DNA from 3 places in the Nonomuraea sp. NPDC050310 genome. Region 3 is predicted to be linked to each of the others. Evidence: riboswitches for the same ligand, from Rfam matches in the RefSeq annotation. Region 3 holds a riboswitch; each other region holds the start of a gene.
What was found. A riboswitch is a leader RNA that binds a small molecule or an ion and turns the genes downstream of it on or off. The one in region 3 is predicted to bind cyclic di-AMP.
Positions count from the first base shown of each region.

Region 1 (6,846 bases), on a different contig from region 3:
CGGCCCTGCTGTCGCGCTCTCCTGCCGCGAATGCGGCACGCGCTACGACCTCGGTCCCCACTTCGCCTGTCTCGAGTGTTTCGGGCCGCTCGAGGTGGCCTACGACTTCGGTACGGTGACCCGCTCGGACATCGAGTCCGGTCCCGACAACATCTGGCGCTACCGGCGGCTCCTCCCGGTCCCCGTGGACGTGACCGAGAAGCGGAACATGAACCCCGGCTGGACCAAGCTGGTCCGCGCCGAGGGGCTCGGCAAGTCGCTCGGTCTCAAGTCCCTGCACATCAAGGACGACTCCGGCAACCCCACCCACTCCTTCAAGGACCGGGTGGTCGCGATCGCCGTCGAGGCGGCCCGCACCTTCGGTTTCCACACCCTGTCGTGCTCCTCCACCGGCAACCTGGCCGGCGCGGTCACCGCCGCGGCCGCCCGCGCCGGGCTGGAGGCCTGCGTCTTCATCCCCGCCGACCTGGAGCAGGCGAAGATCGCCATGGCCCGGGTGTTCGGCGGCAAGCTGATCGGCATCGAGGGCACCTACGACGAGGTCAACCGCTTCTGCTCGGAGCTGATCGGCGACCCGGCCGGCGAGAAGTGGGGCTTCGTCAACGTCAACCTGCGGCCCTACTACGCCGAGGGATCCAAGACGCTGGCCTACGAGATCGCGGAGCAGCTCGGCTGGCGGCTGCCGGACCAGATCGTCATCCCGGTGGCCTCCGGCTCGCAGCTCACGAAGATCGACAAGGGCTTCAAGGAGCTCGTCGCGCTCGGCCTGGTCGAGGAGAAGCCGTACAAGATCTTCGCGGCCCAGGCGACCGGGTGCTCGCCGGTGGCGGCGGCCTACAAGGCCGGGCACGACGTGGTCCAGCCGGTGAAGCCGGACACGATCGCCAAGTCGCTGGCGATCGGCAACCCGGCCGACGGCCCCTACGTGCTCGACATCGCCCGCCGGACCGGCGGCGCGGTGGAGGACGTCACCGACGCCGAGATCGTCTCGGCGATCCACCTGCTGGCCTCGACCGAGGGCATCTTCGCCGAGACGGCGGGCGGGGTCACCGTGGGGGTGCTGCGCAAGCTCGTGGCGGCCGGGAAGCTCGACCCCGAGCTGGACACGGTGGTGCTCAACACCGGCGACGGCCTCAAGACCCTCGACGTGGTCACGGCCGAGCCGTCCGCGGTGATCAAGCCCTCGCTCGACGCGTTTAGGAAGGTTATCTGATGAGTGTTTCGGTGCGGATTCCGACAATTCTGCGCACATACACGGGCGGAAGTGCAGATGTGCGCGGGGAGGGCGCGACGCTTCGCGAGGTGCTCCAGAAGCTCGACGCCGACTTCCCGGGTATCGGCGCGCGAATTCTGGATGAATCGGGCAAGATTCGCCGTTTTGTCAATGTCTATGTCGGGGAAGAGGACGTCCGTTTCTCCGAGGGCCTTGACACCGCGACGCCCGAAGGCGCGCAGATCTCGATCATCCCGGCGGTCGCGGGCGGCTGATCCGGCCCCTTCCGTACGACGCACCCCCTGGGCCCTCGCCCGGGGGGTGTTCGTATCTGCAGGGACATTTCAAACTTAAAGGAAATGTAGCGCTAAGCAGTTTTGTGCTTGACTCTGTTCCCCAATGCCACCTCACAGGTATGGTCGAGTGCGGTCGACTGGCTGGAAATCCCCTTAAGTCAGGAAGACTGCGGATCTTGCGAGAGGAATGGGCGAGGTCCGGAGCCCAGTTAGAGGAGTCGGAAGTGGCGCAGGGCACCGTCAAGTGGTTCAACGCGGACAAGGGCTACGGCTTCATCGCGGTAGACGGTGGTAAGGATGTCTTCGTCCATTACTCAGCGATCATGATGGACGGCTATCGGTCTCTCGAGCAGGGCCAGCGGGTCGAGTTCGAGATCACGCAGGGACAGAAGGGGCCGCAGGCCGAATCTGTCCGAGCGGTCTGACACACACCTGGCCGGTGGTTCGTACGGCAACGCAGTCCGTGCGAACCGCCCACGAACGCGCGTGGCCGGGTCCGTTCCGGACCCGGCCCGAGCCCCGGCCTCCGGCGACCCGTCCCAGGTGAGGCACCCTCATGAGCAGCCGACTCATGGCGTCGGCTTGCACTCGACCGGGTAGAGTGCTAAACAGTTCGTTGGCACTCTCGATAGCAGAGTGCCAATGATGGATCGAGGCGATGGGGCCTGCCGCAGGGAGATGCAGGCCTATATGCCGTCGCGGGCTTCGGCTCGATCCCTTATGCAAACCACCCTGCATCTGGGAGGTCCAGCCTTATGGCAGCCAAGATGATCGCGTTTGACGAGGACGCCCGGCGCGGTCTCGAGCGCGGTATGAACCAGCTCGCCGACGCCGTCAAGGTGACCCTCGGCCCGAAGGGCCGCAACGTCGTTCTGGAGAAGAAGTGGGGCGCCCCCACGATCACCAACGACGGTGTGTCCATCGCCAAGGAGATCGAGCTCGAGGACCCGTACGAGAAGATCGGTGCGGAGCTCGTCAAGGAAGTCGCCAAGAAGACCGACGACGTCGCGGGTGACGGCACCACCACCGCCACCGTGCTCGCCCAGGCGCTGGTGCGCGAGGGCCTGCGCAACGTTGCCGCCGGCGCCAACCCGATGGCCCTGAAGAAGGGCATCGAGGCCGCCGTCGAGCGCGTCAGCGAGGAACTCTCCAAGCTGGCCAAGGACGTGGAGACCAAGGAGCAGATCGCTTCGACCGCCTCCATCTCCGCCGCCGACCCCGAGATCGGCGCGCTCATCGCCGAGGCGATGGACAAGGTCGGCAAGGAAGGCGTCATCACCGTCGAGGAGAGCAACACCTTCGGCCTCGAGCTCGAGCTCACCGAGGGCATGCGCTTCGACAAGGGGTACGTGTCCGGTTACTTCGTGACCGACCCCGACCGGATGGAGGCCGTCCTCGAGGACCCCTACATCCTGATCGTCAACAGCAAGGTCTCCGCCAACAAGGACCTGCTCCCCGTTCTCGACAAGGTCGTGCAGTCCGGCAAGCCGCTGCTGATCATCGCCGAGGACATCGAGGGCGAGGCCCTGGCCACCCTGGTCGTCAACAAGATCCGCGGGCTGTTCAAGTCCGTCGCGGTCAAGGCGCCCGGCTTCGGTGACCGCCGCAAGGCCATGCTGAACGACATCGCCATCCTGACCGGCGGCCAGGTCATCGCCGAGGAGGTCGGTCTCAAGCTCGAGAACGCCACCCTCGACCTGCTCGGCCGCGCTCGCAAGGTCGTCGTCACCAAGGACGAGACGACCATCGTCGACGGCGCCGGTGACGCGGACCAGATCTCCGGCCGGGTCAACGAGATCCGCTCCGAGATCGACCGCACCGACTCCGACTACGACCGCGAGAAGCTCCAGGAGCGCCTCGCCAAGCTGGCCGGCGGCGTCGCCGTCATCAAGGCCGGCGCGGCCACCGAGGTCGAGCTCAAGGAGCGCAAGCACCGCATCGAGGACGCCGTTCGCAACGCGAAGGCGGCCGTCGAGGAGGGCATCGTCCCCGGCGGTGGTGTCGCGCTGCTGCAGGCCGGCGCCAAGGCGTTCGACAAGCTCGAGCTCACCGGCGACGAGGCCACCGGCGCGGCGATCGTGCGCAAGGCTCTGGAGGAGCCGCTCAAGCAGATCGCGGTCAACGCCGGTCTCGAGGGCGGCGTCGTGGTGGAGAAGGTTCGCAACCTGACCCCGGGTGAGGGCCTCAACGCCGCGACCGGCGAGTACGTCAACATGTTCGAGTCGGGCATCATCGACCCGGCCAAGGTGACGCGCTCCGCGCTGCAGAACGCCGCTTCCATCGCGGCGCTGTTCCTGACCACCGAGGCTGTCATCGCCGAGAAGCCGGAGAAGACCCCGGCTGCTCCCGGCGGCATGCCCGGCGGCGGGGACATGGACTTCTAAGTCCTGATCCACACGCTTCAGGCGGTCCCTTCGGGGGCCGCCTTTTGCGTGTGCGCTCTTGGTGTTCGCGGGATTTTACCTACCTTTATTTGGCATTTCGGTTGGAGTCCTATTACAGTCCCGCGTTACCGGACGGTTATCGGCCTTCAACGGGAAGGCGGCCGTCCGATCGCCGAGTCCCCGTGCGCGGGGAGCCGGGGACCCAACTTTCTGGGGTGAATCCGCGACCCCGAGCAGAGTGCGGCCTGCTCGAAACCAGCGGTAGGGCGGCTTTCTCCTGGCCCGAACCCGTCAGCTAACCCGGTAGGCGTCCTAGGAGAGGACCGCCCCCAATTGGATCCGATCTCGGACAAGTTGTTCAAGGTCATCGAAGCTGAACTGCCGTACAGGGAGGAAAGCGGCGGCTATACCAAATACGGCGACTGGTATGGCACGCACGTCGACGACTCGTACTCCTTCAAGACCGCCGCCTGGTGTGACATGTTCCTCGCCTGGGCCGCCGATCAGGCAGGGGTGGCCGAATACGCGGGACGGTTCGCGTATACGCCGGCGCATGCCAACTGGTTCCGGCAGCAGGGTGCTTGGAGCACCACGCCGGAGCCTGGGGCGTTCGTGTTCTACAACTGGAGCGGGCCGAAGTCGGTCGGCGGGATCAGCCATGTCGGCATCGTGGAGAAGGTCGCCGGGACCAAGATCCATACGATTGAGGGGAACGCCGACGGCGTTTACCTCAAACGGAAGGTTCGCGACACCGGGACGGTGGTGGGGTATGGGCTGCCGCGGCTGGTGAAGGTCGACGGGGCCACCTACGAACAGACCCTCGCCGCAGCCGCCACTCCCGCAGCCACGCCGCCGCCCGCGGTCGCCGCCACGCCGGCCGCGTCAGCTCCTGCCCCCGAGCCCACCGCCGCATCGGCCGCCCCCGCTTCTCCCGGCTCGGCTCTCTCGCCGATGTCCCTTGGTGCCGGTAGGGGGCGGCGTTGCAGGCTGCTGTGCTGAGCCGTACTCCCGGAGCGGAGAACCTGCCGCCGGCGGATGCGGGCACGGTGGTGCTGGCCGGGGTGTTCCTGACCGCCCTCGTCACCCGGCGGTGGCAGCGCCGCCCGGGACGGCACCGGGCGGCCGGCGGGTCAATCGATGGGTTGACCTCGGCCTCACCCGGCCGGAGCGGCAAGGTCGGCCGGCTGCGCGATGCGGGGTGGCGCCGCCGTACCTAGCCTGAAAACGTGGGGTCGCGGCCACCGCACTGGCCGCGGCCCCGCTCAATCGCTAGTGGTATACCATTGCGGCGTCTCCCCAGCCGTGATCAGAAGGAGCCCGCCCGGTGCTGCGAGCGAAGCCGTCCAAACTGGGCCTGGGCACGGCCCTGTCCGCGCTTCGCGCCAACGGCCGGTTCCGGCTGCTCTGGCTGTCGAACCTGTTCTTCTTCGGCGGCGTCTGGACCCAGACGCTCGTGCTCGGCTGGCTCGCCTACGAGACGACCGGGTCGGAGTTCCTGGTCGCGGTCTTCACCGCCGCGCGGCTGGCGCCGATGTTGCTGGGCCCGATCGCGGGCGCGGTCGCCGACCGGCACAACCGGGTCGGCCTCCTGATCATCGCCTGCGCCTGGGCGCTGGTCACCGCGGGTGCCGTGGCCGGGCTGGCCTCGTTCGACCTGCTGCCGTACTGGGCGCTGGTGGCGGGCGGCCTGGCCCTCGGGCTGGCGCAGTCGCCCTCGCAGCCGGCCCGCTCGTCCATGGTGCTCGACCTGGTCGGACGCGAGAACCTGAGCAACGCCAACGCCCTGAACACGATGGCCATGAACCTGCCCCAGGTGATCGGTCCGGCGGCCGGCGGCGCGCTGATCTCCACGCTGGGCGCGCCGGCCGCGTTGTGGATCTCGACGGCCTGGTATGGGCTCTCGCTGGTGTTGCTGATCCCGCTGCGCGGCCTGGGCGACCCGGTCCGGCACGAGCCCGAGCGCGTGCTGTCGATGATCACCGGCGGGTTCCGCGCCATCGCCCGCAACCGGCTGGCGGTCGCCATCCTCCTGGTCACCCTCGCGGCCAACATCCTGCTCTGGCCGATCTACCAGTCGTTCATGCCGGTCTTCGCCCAGCAGTCGCTCGGCCTCGACGCCGCCGGGCTGGGCGTCCTGCTCACCTGCTGCGGCGTGGGCGGCCTGGTCGGGTCGTTGATCATCGCCGGGCTCGGCGACTTCCGCTTCAAGGGCGGCGCCTTCGTGCTGGGCACCGCCGGGTGGGGCCTGCTGTGGGCGGTGTTCGCGGTGGCCCAGAACGTCACCGCCGCCTACGTGGTGATGATCGGCATCGGCGTGCTCAGCGCGGTCTTCGGGGTGCTGCAGACCACGCTGCTGCTCATGACCACCGAGCCCGCGCTCCACGGCCGGGCCCTCGGTGTGCAGGAGCTCGCCATCGGCGTGATGCCGGTCTCCGCGCTGATCCTGGGCGTCATCGCGCAGACCGTCGGCGTCGCCCTCACCACGCTCTGCGCCGGGCTCCTCCTGGCCGCCGCCCTCATCCTGCTCGCCGTACGGGTGCCCGAGCTGGTCCGGTACGGCTGAGCCTTCAGCCGAGCGGCTTGACCCAGCGGCCCCATTCCGGTTGTACGGCGTAGCCGGCCGCCTTCCAGGCGTGGTGGGCGAGGGTGTTGTCGTGGAGCACCATGGCATCCGCCCTGAACGCCCCGAACCCGGCGAACCGCTGCTCGGCGGCCTCGATCAGCTTGGAGCCGATGCCCTTGCGGCGATGATCCGGGTGGACGGCGAGGCGGTACAGGTGTGCCCGCCAGCCGTCCCACCCCGCGATGAGCGTGCCGGCCAGTTCCCCGTCCACCTCGGCGACCAGCAGGGCCTCGGGGTCGCGGTCGAGCAGGGCGAGCACCTTGCCGGCCGAGTCGTGCCGGTCGGTGCCCTCGGCGGCCTCCGCCCAGAAGGCGAGGATCGCGGGCACCT
Region 1 covers NZ_JBFAKP010000004.1:28,175-35,020, forward strand. The annotation lists gene thrC (threonine synthase) at 1-1,213, shown strand, start outside; gene AB0I67_RS13070 (MoaD/ThiS family protein) at 1,213-1,488, shown strand; gene AB0I67_RS13075 (cold-shock protein) at 1,734-1,934, shown strand; gene groL (chaperonin GroEL) at 2,265-3,893, shown strand; cyclic di-AMP (ydaO/yuaA leader) riboswitch at 4,054-4,219, shown strand; gene AB0I67_RS13085 (CHAP domain-containing protein) at 4,227-4,892, shown strand; gene AB0I67_RS13090 (hypothetical protein) at 4,874-5,110, shown strand; gene AB0I67_RS13095 (MFS transporter) at 5,218-6,456, shown strand; gene AB0I67_RS13100 (GNAT family N-acetyltransferase) at 6,461-6,846, opposite strand, start outside.
Region 1: it holds a riboswitch for cyclic di-AMP, as region 3 does, so the genes downstream of both, AB0I67_RS13085 (CHAP domain-containing protein) here and AB0I67_RS40385 (C40 family peptidase) in region 3, are expected to answer to the same signal.

Region 2 (6,846 bases), on a different contig from region 3:
CCGATCGCCGACGGCGAACACCCGCCCCTCCCGTACCCGAGGGTACGGCAGAGCGGCACGGCGTGATCAAACACGCCGGAGAAACGTCCAATAAACCGGATCCACCCGCGATCATGCGCTTATGGCATCCGCCGGGGTTCTAGGCGATCGTCATAAGCGCATGGTCGTCCGCTAGTGAGCCCGCTCGTACTCGTCCACAATCGTCTTCGCGATGCGACCGCGCTCGCTGACGTTCAGTCCGCGGCTCTTGGCCCAGGCGCGAATCTCAGAGCTCTGCTCGCGGGTCATCTGACGGGAGCTCCCACGGCCGCCACGACGGCGTGCGACGCCGCTGCCCGACTTCCGCGCCGACTGCACGAAAGGCGACAGCGCGTCCCTCAGCTTCTTGGCGTTTCCCTCGCTGAGGTCAATCTCATAGGAGATGCCGTCAATAGCGAAGCCGACCGTCTCATTGGCCTCGCCTCCGTCGAGGTCATCGATGAGAATCTCCTGGATCTGCTTGGCCATCTACGCATTCCTTTCCGGAGTATTACTGCATTCGCCTGCCCAAACATATACCCGGAAAGGCGCGGACACAATTCAGCGCCCGCGTGATTCTGGAGGCGGCGGATCAGTTCTGCTTCTCGGCCCCATCGGCGGCGGTTTGCCCGCGGGTGGCGGCGGCCTCCGACTTGACGAGCTTCACGACCCCATAGATGAAGGCGGCGGCCACGACCGCCGGGGGAAGCAGGGCTGCCAATACGTCTGTTACAGCTTGCATTCGTCCTCGACTCCACTGGGTGCGCTTTATGCACGAGCAACACCACGGACGAGCGGCGCGACCACGCGCCGCCGGACACGTACCCGACCCTAGCGTGACCAGCGCCCCGTCTCCCCTTCGGGTTCACGGGCACTGCGTACTCAGCCTAATGCCAGTCCGGCCAGACTTCTTACCGGATCATGCGAAATTTCCGGAAATGTGTCGCTTCCCACGTCATCGAGGGTCTTTGACCACACAGGTGCCGGCGAGCCTGTCGTGCGGACCACGCTGTAGCGGCTTGTCGATCAAGATGAACAGACCCACGGCGAACGCGAGCATTCCAGCGAGGAGATTCACCACGGGAATCCCCATCGCCATGGCGAGCCCAGGATAGAGGAGCGAGCGTTTCCCTAAGGCCCCGCCCTGCCCTTGGACCCGAATCCTCATGATCGCTTTGCCGAAGGTGCGACCGCGCCCCGAAAGCGCCCTCCAGTCGTACCAGGTATACGCCGCGCCGGCCGCCGCCCACGCGCACAACCCCGGCAGCCGGCCCTCCCACGCCTCCAGCAACCCGACAGACCGGAAGAACAGCCAGAGCAGAAGGGACAGAATGTAATACAGGACGCCGAAGACCAGCGCCTCAATGAGTCGCGCGGTGAAGCGTTCCCACCATTCGGCGGGCATCACTCTGGTCTCAGGCGGCGGGGGCGCCATATGCGCTCACCTCTCCGGGGCGGAGGGCTATATCTCACAGTTTGGTACGGCGAGCGGGTACGAAACAGGGGCCGGCGGGAAGCCGGCCCCTGTTTTGTTCGGTCGGCCTTACTTGACCTTCACCACGACGGTGTTCACGAACTTGTCGGCGTAGGTCTGCGCGAGCGGCTTGTTCCAGAACTGCGCGAGCGCGTTCACCAGGACCAGGATCGGCCCGGCGAAACCGACGATCGGAAGTCCGTAGAGCGCGTAACCGCCCCAGGTCACGCCGGCCCGCTTGAGCGCGATGTCGGAGGCGAGCCCGCCCGGAGGCATGGCCTGGCCCACCGGGACGATCTTGATCCCCATGACCATCTTGCCGAGGGTCTGCCCCTTGGCCTTGGTCATGAAGAACTCGTAGCCGATGTACAGCGCGCCGATGAGGATCCAGAGGATCAGCGAGCCGATGGTGGCACTCAGGAATCCCGAGGAGCTGCCCGTCCAGGCGTTCGACGAGGTGATCAGCACCGCGATGAACAGGGCGTTCAGGATGCCGGCGATCGCACCGAAGATGAGACCGTCGACGATTCGGGCGACCAGGCGCTGCCACCACTCCGCCAGGGGCGCCGGGGCGCCGGGCGGCTGGAGGCCGACGGGCTGGCCGTAGCCCGGCTGGCCGTACGGCGTGGCGCCGTAGCCCTGCTGCTGGCCGTAGGCGGGCTGCTGTGCCCCGCCGTACTGCTGACCGTAGCCGGGCTGCTGGGCGCCGTACTGCGGCTGGGCGTAGCCGGGCTGGGTGCCGGGCGAGCCGTAGGGCTGCTGGGCGCCGTAGCCCTGCTGGCCGTAGTCGGGCTGCTGACCCGAGGCGGGCTGGCCGTAGGCCTGCTGGCCGGAACCGGGCTGCTGCCCGTAGGCCTGCTGGCCGGAGGTGGGCTGCTGCCCGTAACCCGGCTGGGACTGCTGGCCGTATCCCTGCTGACCCGCGGCCTGGCCGTAGTCGGGCTGCTGGCCGTAGCCGGGCTGGGACTGCTGTCCGTAGCCCTGCTGGCCGGAGGCGCCGTACTGCTGGCCCGAGGGCTGCTGGCCGTAACCCGGCTGACCGGGCTGCTGGCCGGAGCCTGACTGGGCCTGCTGGCCGTAGCCGGGCTGCTGGCCGTAACCGGGCTGGGACTGGGCCTGCTGGCCGTACCCCTGCTGACCCGAAGCGGCCTGCTGGCCGTAGTCGGGCTGAGCCTGCTGCCCGTAGCCGGGCTGCTGGCCGTAACCGGGCTGCTGGCCGTAGCCGGGCTGGGACTGGGCCTGCTGGCCGTACCCCTGCTGACCCGAGGCGGGCTGGCCGTAACCCTGCTGGCCCGACGGCTGCTGCCCGTAGCCGGGCTGCTGACCGTAACCCTGCTGACCCGAAGCGGCCTGCTGGCCGTAGTCGGGCTGGGCCTGCTGGCCATAGCCAGGCTGCTGCTGACCGTAACCAGGCTGCTGGCCGTAGCCCTGCTGCTGGCCATATGGCTGTTGCTGGCCGTACCCCTGCTGACCGTAGGGATCGCCGTCAGTGCGATACCCCACGACCGTCACGTCGGGGTCGGCCTCACCCGGGGCACGGCCCGGGTACTGCTGTCCGTATTCGGGAGCCCGGGGCTTGTCGTTCTCACCGGGATCATCCTGTGGATACGGCGGCTGTCCGGTGCTCACCGTGTCACCTCACTTCGAGTTCGCATGTGGCACATGTCAGGACACATGCTTGCTGCTGCCCAAGGTATCGGCATAGGTATCAACAATCACCTTTCCACTCGGTCAACAGCCGAGTCATTAGCCGCGAGATGCAGCAGCATGCGCGTGTTACCGAGGGTGTTGGGCTTGACGTGTTCGAGGTCGAGAAACTCCGCCACACCCTCGTCATACGAGGCCAGGAGCTCGGCATAGACCTCGGGCGAGACGGGCGTTCCCTGTATCGGGCGGAATCCGTGCCCGGCGAAGAAGTCGACCTCGAAGGTCAGGCAGAAGACCCTGCGCAGACCCAGTTCCACTGCGGTTCCGATGAGCGCTGACACGATCTTGTGGCCTACGCCGAGTCCACGATGATCGGGATCCACCGCGACCGTACGGATTTCCGCGAGATCCTCCCACAGGACATGCAACGCGCCGCATCCCACGACTTTTCCGTCATGTTCGGCGACCCAGAATTCCTGCACGTCCTCATAGAGCGTGACGGTGGCCTTCTCCAGCAATCGGGGCCCGGCTCCGGCATAGGTGTCGACGAGCATCTTGATCGTCCGGACATCGGCGGTCCTGGCACGACGGACGGTGATCTGCCTCTTGTGCAGCACGGGCTCGGCGACCTGCTCCATGACCCTTCAGCGTACCGACGCCTTTACGGCTGGGCCGTATCCCGGGCATGATCCTGTGGCGAACGTTTGGAGCGGTCCCTCCCGCCCCCAGGCTCACGAACGCACCAAACCACCGTAAACCCCGCAAAATGCCCGGCTATGGCCGCAAGCACGTGATCCGCCCGTGATCCTTCGGATGCCAAACCTCAACGGAATTGGCAGTTCTGGTTGAGCACGAACTGATCGTGCACTAGTGTCCAGCGTCGATATCCCTTCGAGATCCCGCGAAGGGGTGCGCCCAATCCCCTCGTCGGGGGAACCGGGGAACCACAGCGCTCCCGCCCCGGGAGCGCGGGGGTGAATCCAGGTCTTCGGCCTGGTAGGGCTACTCCGGCCCGAACCCGGCAGCTAACCCGGTCGGCGCCCGAACAGGAGAGGTGGCTGGTTGGTGAAGCGCACGCGCGACCGTGGGGAGAAGACCGCGGGCGACGCCCGCCCTCCGGAACGCAGGAGACGTTTCGCCGTCGTCGCGACCGCGCTGGCGGCGCTCAGCCTCGCCCTCCCGCTCGGCCCCGCCACCGCCGACCCCGAGCCCAGCCTCAAGGAGCTGGCCGCGCGGGCGGAGAAGATGCACACCGAGATCGGTCAGCTCAGCGAGCAGTTCAACGGGCAGCGCGTCAAGCTGAAGACAGCCGAGAAGACCGCCGCGGCGGCGCAGAAGACGCTCTCCACCCGCCAGCAGGACCTCGCCGGCAAGCGGGCGCGGGCCGCCTCCCTGGCACAGAGCTCCTACATCTCCGGCGGCCTGGAGCGCACCTGGGCCTTCACCCAGTCGGGCGACCCCGGGCTCTTCCTCGACAACGTCGCCACCACCTCCGCGATCGAGGAGCAGCACAGCAACCAGCTCAAGGAGGTCTCCGTGGCCATCGCCGCCGCGGAGGAGGCCGAGCGGACCGCCTCAGCGCAGATCAAGGAGGTCAAGGCACTGGTCGCCGACCTCGAGGAGCGCCGCGGGAAGATCACCAAGCTGGTCGCCAAGGTCGAGAGCGCCATCTACCGCCGCGCCCTGGGCCAGGCCGGCTCGCGGGGCCGCGCGACCCGGGTGGACCTGCCGATCATCGGCCAGGGCAAGGCCGCCGAGGCCGCCCGCTGGGCGCTCACCCAGCAGCTCAAGCCGTACGTCTGGGGCGCCGAGGGGCCCAACTCCTACGACTGCTCCGGCCTGGTGATGGCCGCCTACCAGCAGGTCGGCATCAGCCTGCCGCACTACACCGGCGACCAGTGGACCGCCGGCCGGCACATCTCCCGCGAGGAGCTGCGCCCGGGCGACCTGGTCTTCTTCTACAACGACCTGCACCACGTGGGCATCTACGTGGGCGGCGGCATGATGGTGCACGCGCCGCAGACGGGCGACGTGGTACGGCTGGCGCCGATCGGCAACCGCCCGTGGGCGGGCGCGGTCCGCATCGCCGACTGAGCCGACCGAGCCGACTGCATCGACGGCTGAGCCGGCCGAGCCGAGCGGACCGGTCCACCGCGAGCCCGGTCGTCGGATCAGATGAGCTGGCGACGCGCCGCCCAGGCGACCGCCTCGATCGCGGTCGCCACCCCGATCCGGTCGCAGATCACCCGCAGCCGGCGCCGTACGGTCCGGCCGCTGACGTCGAGCCTTCGCCCCACCCTGTCCACGGTCACTCCCTTGGCCAGTTCGGCGAGCAGAGCCAGATCAGCGCGGCTCAACTCAACGCCTTCGGTGAGTAAATCCATCCGTAGCCTCCCCCCACAGCAGAAGCCCTCGGCGGCGTCTCGCCCGACGAAACCGTAAACGCATTCCGGAAAGGTCGTCAAGGTCGCCGATCCCCCCACTTGACCAGCGCCATTGACATGATCCACACAATGTGAACTACTCACGATATGTCGGCGTCTGTGCGGTCGCGATGAGCGCCTCGGCCCCTCCGGGTTTCGACCCAGCCGATCCCGGATTCCCGCCCGGCCCGTATCCCGCCTCCCGCGGCGGCGCCGGCCCCCGGTCCGGTCATGACCGCCGACATGACAACAGCCGGTACGGCACGCCGTACCGGCTGTCGGGCGAACGGGTCAGTGCGTGGGCTTGACCAGCGGGAAGAGGATGGTCTCGCGGATGTTCTTGCCGGTGAACGCCATGATCATCCGGTCGATGCCCGCCCCCATGCCCCCGGTCGGCGGCATGGCGTATTCCAGGGCGGCCAGGAAGTCCTCGTCAAGCTGCATCGCCTCGAGGTCGCCCCCGGCGGCCAGCAGCGACTGCTCGGTGAGCCGGCGGCGCTGCTCGATCGGGTCGATCAGCTCCGAGTAGGCGGTGCCGAGCTCGGTGCCGAAACCGATGAGGTCCCACTTCTCGGTGAGCAGCGGGTTGTCGCGGTGCTGCCGGGTCAGCGGCGAGGTCTCCACCGGGTAGTCCATGACGAACGTCGGCTGGATCAGCGTGTGCTCGACCAGCGCCTCGAAGATCTCCTGGACCAGCTTGCCCTGGCCCCACTTCGGGTCCCAGTGGATCTCGCGCCGGTCGGCGAGCTTGCGCACGTGCTCCAGGGAGGTCTCGGTGGTGACCTCCTCGCCGAGCGCCTCGGAGACCGAGCCGTAGAGCGTGATCCGCGGCCACTGCTTGAGCCCCAGGTCGATCTCGACGCCGTCGTGGTTGACCACGGTGGTGTCCAGGGCGGCCACGACGGCCTTCTGGTACATCCGCTGGGTCAGGTCGGCCATGTCGTTGTAGTCGAGGTAGGTGCCGTAGGCCTCGAGCATGGTGAACTCGGGGTTGTGCGTGGAGTCCGCGCCCTCGTTGCGGAAGTTGCGGTTGATCTCGAAGACCTTCTCGATGCCGCCGACCACGAGCCGCTTGAGGTAGAGCTCGATCGCGATGCGGAGGTAGAGCTCCATGTCGTAGGCGTTGATGTGCGTCTTGAACGGACGCGCCGCCGCGCCGCCGTGGATCGGCTGGAGCATCGGCGTCTCGACCTCGAGGTAGCCCTCCTCGTGCCAGAAGTCACGCACCGCGCGCACGGTGGCGCTGCGGATGTGGGCCATCTTGCGCGCCTCGTCGTTGACGAT
Region 2 covers NZ_JBFAKP010000014.1:136,258-143,103, forward strand. The annotation lists gene AB0I67_RS28530 (Lsr2 family protein) at 172-507, opposite strand; gene AB0I67_RS28535 (hypothetical protein) at 611-760, opposite strand; gene AB0I67_RS28540 (RDD family protein) at 974-1,423, opposite strand; gene AB0I67_RS28545 (RDD family protein) at 1,562-3,121, opposite strand; gene AB0I67_RS28550 (amino-acid N-acetyltransferase) at 3,208-3,777, opposite strand; cyclic di-AMP (ydaO/yuaA leader) riboswitch at 4,042-4,195, shown strand; gene AB0I67_RS28555 (C40 family peptidase) at 4,205-5,233, shown strand; gene AB0I67_RS28560 (LuxR C-terminal-related transcriptional regulator) at 5,311-5,496, opposite strand; gene lysX (bifunctional lysylphosphatidylglycerol synthetase/lysine--tRNA ligase LysX) at 5,854-6,846, opposite strand, start outside.
Region 2: it holds a riboswitch for cyclic di-AMP, as region 3 does, so the genes downstream of both, AB0I67_RS28555 (C40 family peptidase) here and AB0I67_RS40385 (C40 family peptidase) in region 3, are expected to answer to the same signal.

Region 3 (6,846 bases):
GAGTGGGGTGGGCCGGCGTAGGGGGCTGGGTGGGAGTGGGCCAGCCGGTGGAGGTGGTGAGGGACAGGGAGGCGGCCAGGCGTTCCAGACGGCGGCGGTAAGGGCCGCCACCGGCCAAGAGGAGGACGGCGTCGGGCAGAGCGCGAAGGACGTACGGCCAGGCCCGGATGAGCTGGTCCTGGCCCTTGCGCGGGACAAGGCGCGACACGCACACCGCGACGGGCCGGTCGCCGAGGCCCAGGCGGGCGCGGACGGCGGAGGCGGCGGCGGGGGAAGGGCGGAAACGGGCGGGGTCCACCCCGGGGGCCAGGCGGACGAGCTTGGCGGCGGGCACGGCGCGCAGGAGCCGCGCACGGGTGTAGTCGCCCAGGTAGGTGACGACGTCGGCCGAGGCGGCGATCCGGCGCAGCACGGAGCGGAAGCCCGGCACCGCCGCCCAGGACGCCTCGTGCCCGTGGGTGAGCATGACGACCCGCCGCACCCCCGCGGCCCGCAGGCGCGGCGCGAGCAGCCCGAGCGGGGCGGCGGCGCCGAAGACGACGGTGTCCACGCCGTACGCGGCGACCAGGGCGGCGGCCCGGCGGGCGACGGCGGGCGTGGGCAGCATGACGGAGGAGGGGTGCCGGATCACCGGGTACGGCTGGCGCGCGTCGAACTCGGCGCTCCCCCGCCACGAGGAGGCGTACACGACCACCCCGGGCAGGCGCGAGGCCAGACCGTGGACGAACGACTGGATGCCGCCGGGCCGGGGCGGGAAGTCGTTGGTGACGATCAGGACCCTGCTCACGGCTCGGGAAGGCCGTTCTCCAGGGCCCAGGTGCGGGCCATGGCGATGCGCTGGGGGGCGGTCGGGTGGGAGGCGTACAGCAGGTACTCCAGCCAGTCGGGCGAAAGGTCGGAGATGTTGGTGACGGCCAGCCGCTTCTGCATGGCGATGAAGGTGGCCGGGTCGCGGGTGAGGTCGAGGGAGTTGAGGTCGGCCCGGGCCTCGACGTGCCGGCTGACGACGTTCTGGAGCGGGCCGGACAGGACGGTGGCCAGGCTCATCAGTCCCATGACGACGCCGACCGCGCGGGGGTCGGCGATGGACAGGCCGCCGGTGCGCCGCCGTACCAGACCGTAGACCAGGAAGAGCAGGACGGCGCCGAAGGCGGCGCCCAGCCCGCCGATGAGCGTGCCGTTGAGCACGTCGCGGTTCTTGGCGTGGCCGAGTTCGTGCGCGACGATCAGCTCGACCTCGTCGGCGGGCGCCTTGAGCAGCGTGTCGTACACGACGATGCGGCGGGTGGCGCCGAAGCCGGAGACGTAGGCGTTGAGCGCGGTGGTGCGCCGGGAGGCGTCGGCGATGAGCACGTCGTCGACGGGCACGCCGTCGCGCTGGGCCATGGCGAGCAGGTCGGTGCGGAGCTGGCCGGGAGGCATCGAGCGGAAGTCGTTGAAGAGCGGCTCGAAGACGATCGGGTAGACGAAGGAGGCGGCGAGGGTGAAGGCGAAGGCACCGGCGGCGGCCGGGATCCACCAGCGCTTGAGCCGTCGCGCCAGCGCCGCCAGCACGACGATCATCACGCCGAGGATGGCGACGCGGACGGCGATGTTCTTGAGCCGGTCGGCGCTCCACGAGCCCCAGTCCTGCGTGGACAGCCCGAACTCGCGCAGCCGTACCTCGTACCACATCCCCAGCGGCCAGCGCAGCGCCTCGACCAGCAGGGTGAGCACGAGCACGCCCAGCAGCACCCGCAGCCACCACGGCCCGCGCAGCAGGGCCAGGACGCGGGCGCCGAAGGGCGTGGCGATGAGGATCCCGGCGAAGAGCACGGTGAGGCCAAGCGACAGGTAGGCGGGCGCGCTGAGCGCCGAGTCGAACGCCTGGGCGCGGGCGATCTCGGCCGGGGTGAAGTCACGGGCCGGATCGGGCTGCACCCGCAGCGGCAGCGGGTCCCAGGGCGTGGTGAAGGCGACCACGGCCACGATCGCCGCGCCCAGCACGGCCAGCGCGATGCCCGCCTGCCTGCGCAGCAGCCCCGGCCTCGGTGCACCGCGCTCCCCCTCGGCCATCGCCTCTCCCTGAACCTCTCCTTGAACCTCTCCCTCAAGCCCCCGCTCCGTCATCGCCTCTCCCCAGGTGCTTGAGATGGGCGCGCCATCTCGCGGTGAAGTCGCCGAACGGCGTCAGATCAAGCTTGCCCTGCGCGGCGTCCCGGTAGAGCCGCACGAGCCGCGCCTCGCCGTACTCGGCGGCGATGAGCCGGCAGGCGAGCCACGCCTCCTGGTAGGCCTGAGCCTGCCGGGGCGGCCCGAAACCCTCCGGCAGCCGGTACGGCAGGCGTCCCGCCCGGATGTCGGCCAGCAGCTCGGCGGCGGCGGCCTCGACGCTCAGGCCGGAGTCGCGGTAGGCGACGTAGTCGGCGAAGCCCTCGCGCAGCCACGGCGGGACGCGGCCGGTTCCGGCGGCCACGTGGGTGAGCTCGTGGGTGAGGACGACGTCGCGGCCGGTCTCGGTGAGGCGGGTGTAGCCGCCGGGGACGATGATCACCCGGCCCTGGTCGGCCAGGGCGGCGAGGCCGGCGAGGGCTTCGGGCGCGGCGCCGATCAGGCGGGCGGCGCCGGCGTCGGTGGCGGGGACCAGGACCAGGGGCCGGACCCGGGTGGCCAGCGTGCGGTCCACGCGGGTGGCGGCGGTGTCGGCGCGGCGGGCCAGGTCGGGGAGGTCGAGGCCGGCCGGCGTGCCCGGCTCGGCGAGCACGCGGGAGGCGGCGCCGTGGGTGGCGGTGGCCCCGCGGAAGGGGGCCGGCGGGTCGAGGGGGGCGGCCGCGGTGCAGGTGAGCGCGAGCAGCAGTGCGGCTCTGCGGGTCACCCGGGTCGGCATCCTGCCAGGTTAGCGGCACCCGCCCACCCAGCCGGAAAAGCCGGAAAGCAGAGGGGGAAACCGGCGAAGGCCCCGCCCGGAACAGGGCGGGGCCTTCACGAGGTCAGCCGCCGGGGCGGACCGCTCCGGCGAAGGCGCGCTTGCGCCAGCCGCTGAGCTTCTCGACCCGCACGGTCTTGCCGGTGCGAGGCGAGTGGACCATCCGGCCCTTGCCGACGTACATGCCGACGTGCCCGCGCCCGCTGAAGAACATCAGGTCGCCGGGGCGCAGGTTGCGCCACGACACCTTGGTCCTGATGCCCGCGTACTGGCTGTGCGTCACGCGCGGGATCCTGATCCCGGCCTTGCGCCAGGCGTACTGGACGAGGCCGGAGCAGTCGAACGAGCCGGGCCCGGTGGCGCCGAAGCGGTACGGGTCACCGATCTGGGCCTTGGCGACGGCGACGGCCTTGGCGGCCCTCACCTTCTGCCTGGCCGCCTTGGCGGCCCGGGCGGACCGGGCGGCCTTGGCGGGCCAAGCGATCTTCGCAGGCCGCCCGGTGGTCGTGACCACCGTGGCGGTACCGCTCGAAGTGACCGGAGCGGCGGCGGGGGTGTTCGTCACGGCCTGTGCCGGAGTGGCGGTGAGGCCGGTGAGGGCGGTGCCGAACACGACTCCGCCCATGGCAAGGCATGACAAACGGGGGATCTGACGGGTAGACAGGGTGTCTCCTCGGGACTTCCACGAACGCCTACCGGGTTAGCTGACGGATTCGGGCGTGGAAGGTCGCCCTACAGCGCGCTGCGCTGATTCACCCCTGGAACTCTGGGTCCCCGGCTCCGCGCCTCCTGGCTGCGCGGATTCGGCAAGCGGATCTCAATCTGTCCGATCGGCGATCTTGCGGCCGACTCGCGAAATCGCGGCGTCCTGGCTGGAACGCCGCGAGGCCAGAAGGTACCCCGCACGCCAACGGAGGGCAAAGCCACCGTCAAGAGTCAGGATTTCCCCGCGCGATAGTCAGAAGAGCGATCCCTGCTCCATCACCGTTTCGTGATGTCTTTGTGATTCGCGTCACATTGACCTCCTCACAATGCCCGTCAAGTCACATCTGTCACATGCGTCACACCAGTTCGAAGATCGCGTGACCGAAGCCGTCGAGCCGGATCCAGTCCGCCGCCGCGCCGGATACGAGCCGGCCTCGCGAACCCGGCAGTTCGACCGACGCCGGCGCGGCGCCCGGGTTGACGGCGACCACGAACCGCCCGCGCCGGTAGACGAACGGGTAACCGGCGTGCAGCACCTCGACCGGCTCCGCCGTACCGAGATCGGGATGGGCCCGGCGCAGGGCGATCAGCTCGCGGACGGTGTGCAGCAGCGAGCCGGGGTCGGCGCGCTGGTCGGCGACGTTGGGGCGCGCCGGGTCGGGGTCGGCGGGCAGGTAGGTGATCTGCGGGTCGGCCTTGTCCCACTGCATGGGGGTACGGGAGCCGGCGCGGTTGTAGCCGGGCAGGAGCCGGCTGCCCTCGACGTCCGGCAGGCCGGGCACGTACCGCATGCCGATCTCGTCGCCGTAGTAGATCGCCGGCAGGCCCGGCCAGGTCAGCAGGAAGGTGAAGGCGGCCCTGAGCTGCTCGCCCTCGCGCGTACCGCTGGCCAGGCGCGGCCAGTCGTGGTTGCTGGAGGGCAGCGAGATCAGGCCGGAGGCGCCGATGACCTCCATGGCCTCCTGCCACTCGGCCAGGAAGTGCGCGGTCGTGCCGGCCCCGGCCGGGTCGAAGTAGGGCGAGTCGATCTTGTCCCACTCGGTGGTCACCGCGCCGTTGTCCCACAGCGAGCGGAAGGCCAGGCCGGAGAAGTGCAGGAAGAAGTCGGCGTGAAAGCCGCCGGGCACCGAGACCTTGGGATCGCCCCACTCCGACAGCAGCACGGCCTCCGGGAAGGCCTCGTCGAGCCAGCCGCGCAGCTCGCGCCAGAGCTTGGCGGTCTCCACGTGGCCGGGGTCGTCCTTGACCAGCGAGGCGGCCATGTCCACCCGGAAGCCCGACACGCCGCGCTCCAGCCAGTGGGACATGATCTCGCGCAGCGCTCTGCGGTTGACCGTGGGCCCTTCCGCGTCGACCGGCTGGCGCCAGGGCTCGGCCTCGTCCTGACGCGCGTAGCCGAAGTTCAGGGCCGGCTGGAAGGCGAAGAAGTTGGGGCGGTAGGAGCCCGGCCGGCTGCCCGGTGAGGGCACGAAGCCGGGGACCTCACGGTCGGACCAGATGTAGCGGTGGTCGCCGGGGTCGGCGGCGGAGGCCAGGAACCACGGGTGCTGGTCGGAGGTGTGCCCGGCGACCAGGTCGAGCAGGATGCGGATGCCCTTGGCGCGGGCCTTCTCCACCAGGGAGAGCAGGTCCGCCTCAGTGCCGTAGCGGGGGTCGATGCTGAAGTAGTCGCGCACGTCGTAGCCGGCGTCGGCCATCGGCGAGGCGAAGCACGGGCTCAGCCAGAGCGCGTCGACGCCGAGCCAGGACAGGTAGTCCAGGCGCGACTCGATGCCGGCGAGGTCGCCGATGCCGTCGCCGTTGGCGTCGGCGAAGCTCTGGGGGTAGATCTGGTACAGGACGGCGTCACGAAGCCACACGGAAGCGCCCCTTTATAAGGTGATATTTCTCACCACCTTAGGGGCGGACGGCGCCTACCAGCGGTCTGCCGTAGTCGGCGAGATTGACCACCTTGACCACGTCACCGGTCTGCGGCGCGTGCACGATCTTGCCGTCGCCCGCGTACAGGCTCACGTGCCCCAGGCCCTCGCTGAAGACCAGGTCGCCCGGCTGGAGCGCCTTGAGGTCCACCTTGCGGTTGGCGCCCCAGGCCCACTGGTCCCACGTCGTGCGCGGCAGCTCCACGCCGCCCGCCCGCCAGGCGGCCTGGGTCAGCCCGGAGCAGTCGAAGCCGTCCGGCCCCGTGCCTCCGTACCGGTACGGCTTGCCGACCTGGGCGTAGGCGAACGTGAGCGCGGCGGCGGCGTTGCCTCGGGCCGGGCCGTTGTAGACCAGACCCGGGCTGTTGGGGTCACCGGTCTTGTAGGCGCCCAGCCGGACCAGCAGGGCTTTCTGCTTCTTGATCAGCTTGAGGATCTCGGACCGGTCATCGGCGACCTTGTCCCGCTTGGCGTCGGCGTCGCTCAGCGCGCTCTCGGCCTCGTCCCGCTGGGCCTTGAGGCCCTGGTTCTCCTGGAGGAACTGCGCCAGGCGCTGGCCGCGCTCGGCGGCGAGCTGGTCGGCCAGGGCCATGCCGGTGAGCGTGTCGGCCGGGCTGTCGTTGCCGAGGACCACCGTGGCGGCGGTCAGGTCGGTGCCGGTCTGGTAGCTGTCGACCGCCATGGTGACCACCTGCGAGCGCAGCCCGGCGACGGTGGCCAGCTTGGCCTTGTAGCGCTCGTTCAGCTTGCCGTACCGGCTCTTGGCGGCCTTGTAGTCCTCGGTCGCCTTGTTGTAGCGGTCGACGACCTTGTCGGCCTGGTCGTTGAGCTTCGCCAGGCGGGCCTTGGCCTGCCGGACGGTCGGCTTGGGGTCGGCGACCGCCCCGCCGGGATGTACCAGCAACGCTCCGACCGCCAATCCGGCGACCAGCGGTACCCGGCCCAACCTCACAGCGTCGCCTCCCAGTGATCACACCTGGGGCAAATGGTACAGAAGTTGCAGGTGTGAACTGAACGCTTCGGGGAATCCTGCCCCGGCAAACGCTAGGCGCGGCCGAGCCGGCGCAACAGCAGAGCGGACGGAACCGGTCTGGCTCCCATCTTCCGCACCGATTCGGCCACCTCTCGGTCGGAGGAGACCACGGCCACCGCGCGGCCCGGCGGCTCGGCGCGCACGAGCTGCCGGATGAGGTCGTCGGCGATCTCCCCCGGCTGGCTGAACAGCACCCGGACGCCGCGCGGGGCGTTGACCGCGACGTGCGCGTTGAGCTCGGCGCCGTCGAAGACCACGGTGACCTCGATGCGGGTCTGCGCGAC
Region 3 covers NZ_JBFAKP010000033.1:56,357-63,202, reverse strand. The annotation lists gene AB0I67_RS40400 (glycosyltransferase) at 1-787, opposite strand, end outside; gene AB0I67_RS40395 (M48 family metallopeptidase) at 784-2,055, opposite strand; gene AB0I67_RS40390 (hypothetical protein) at 2,090-2,866, opposite strand; gene AB0I67_RS40385 (C40 family peptidase) at 2,970-3,530, opposite strand; cyclic di-AMP (ydaO/yuaA leader) riboswitch at 3,580-3,724, opposite strand; gene AB0I67_RS40380 (alpha-amylase family glycosyl hydrolase) at 3,967-5,469, opposite strand; gene AB0I67_RS40375 (NlpC/P60 family protein) at 5,507-6,481, opposite strand; gene AB0I67_RS40370 (NYN domain-containing protein) at 6,574-6,846, opposite strand, start outside.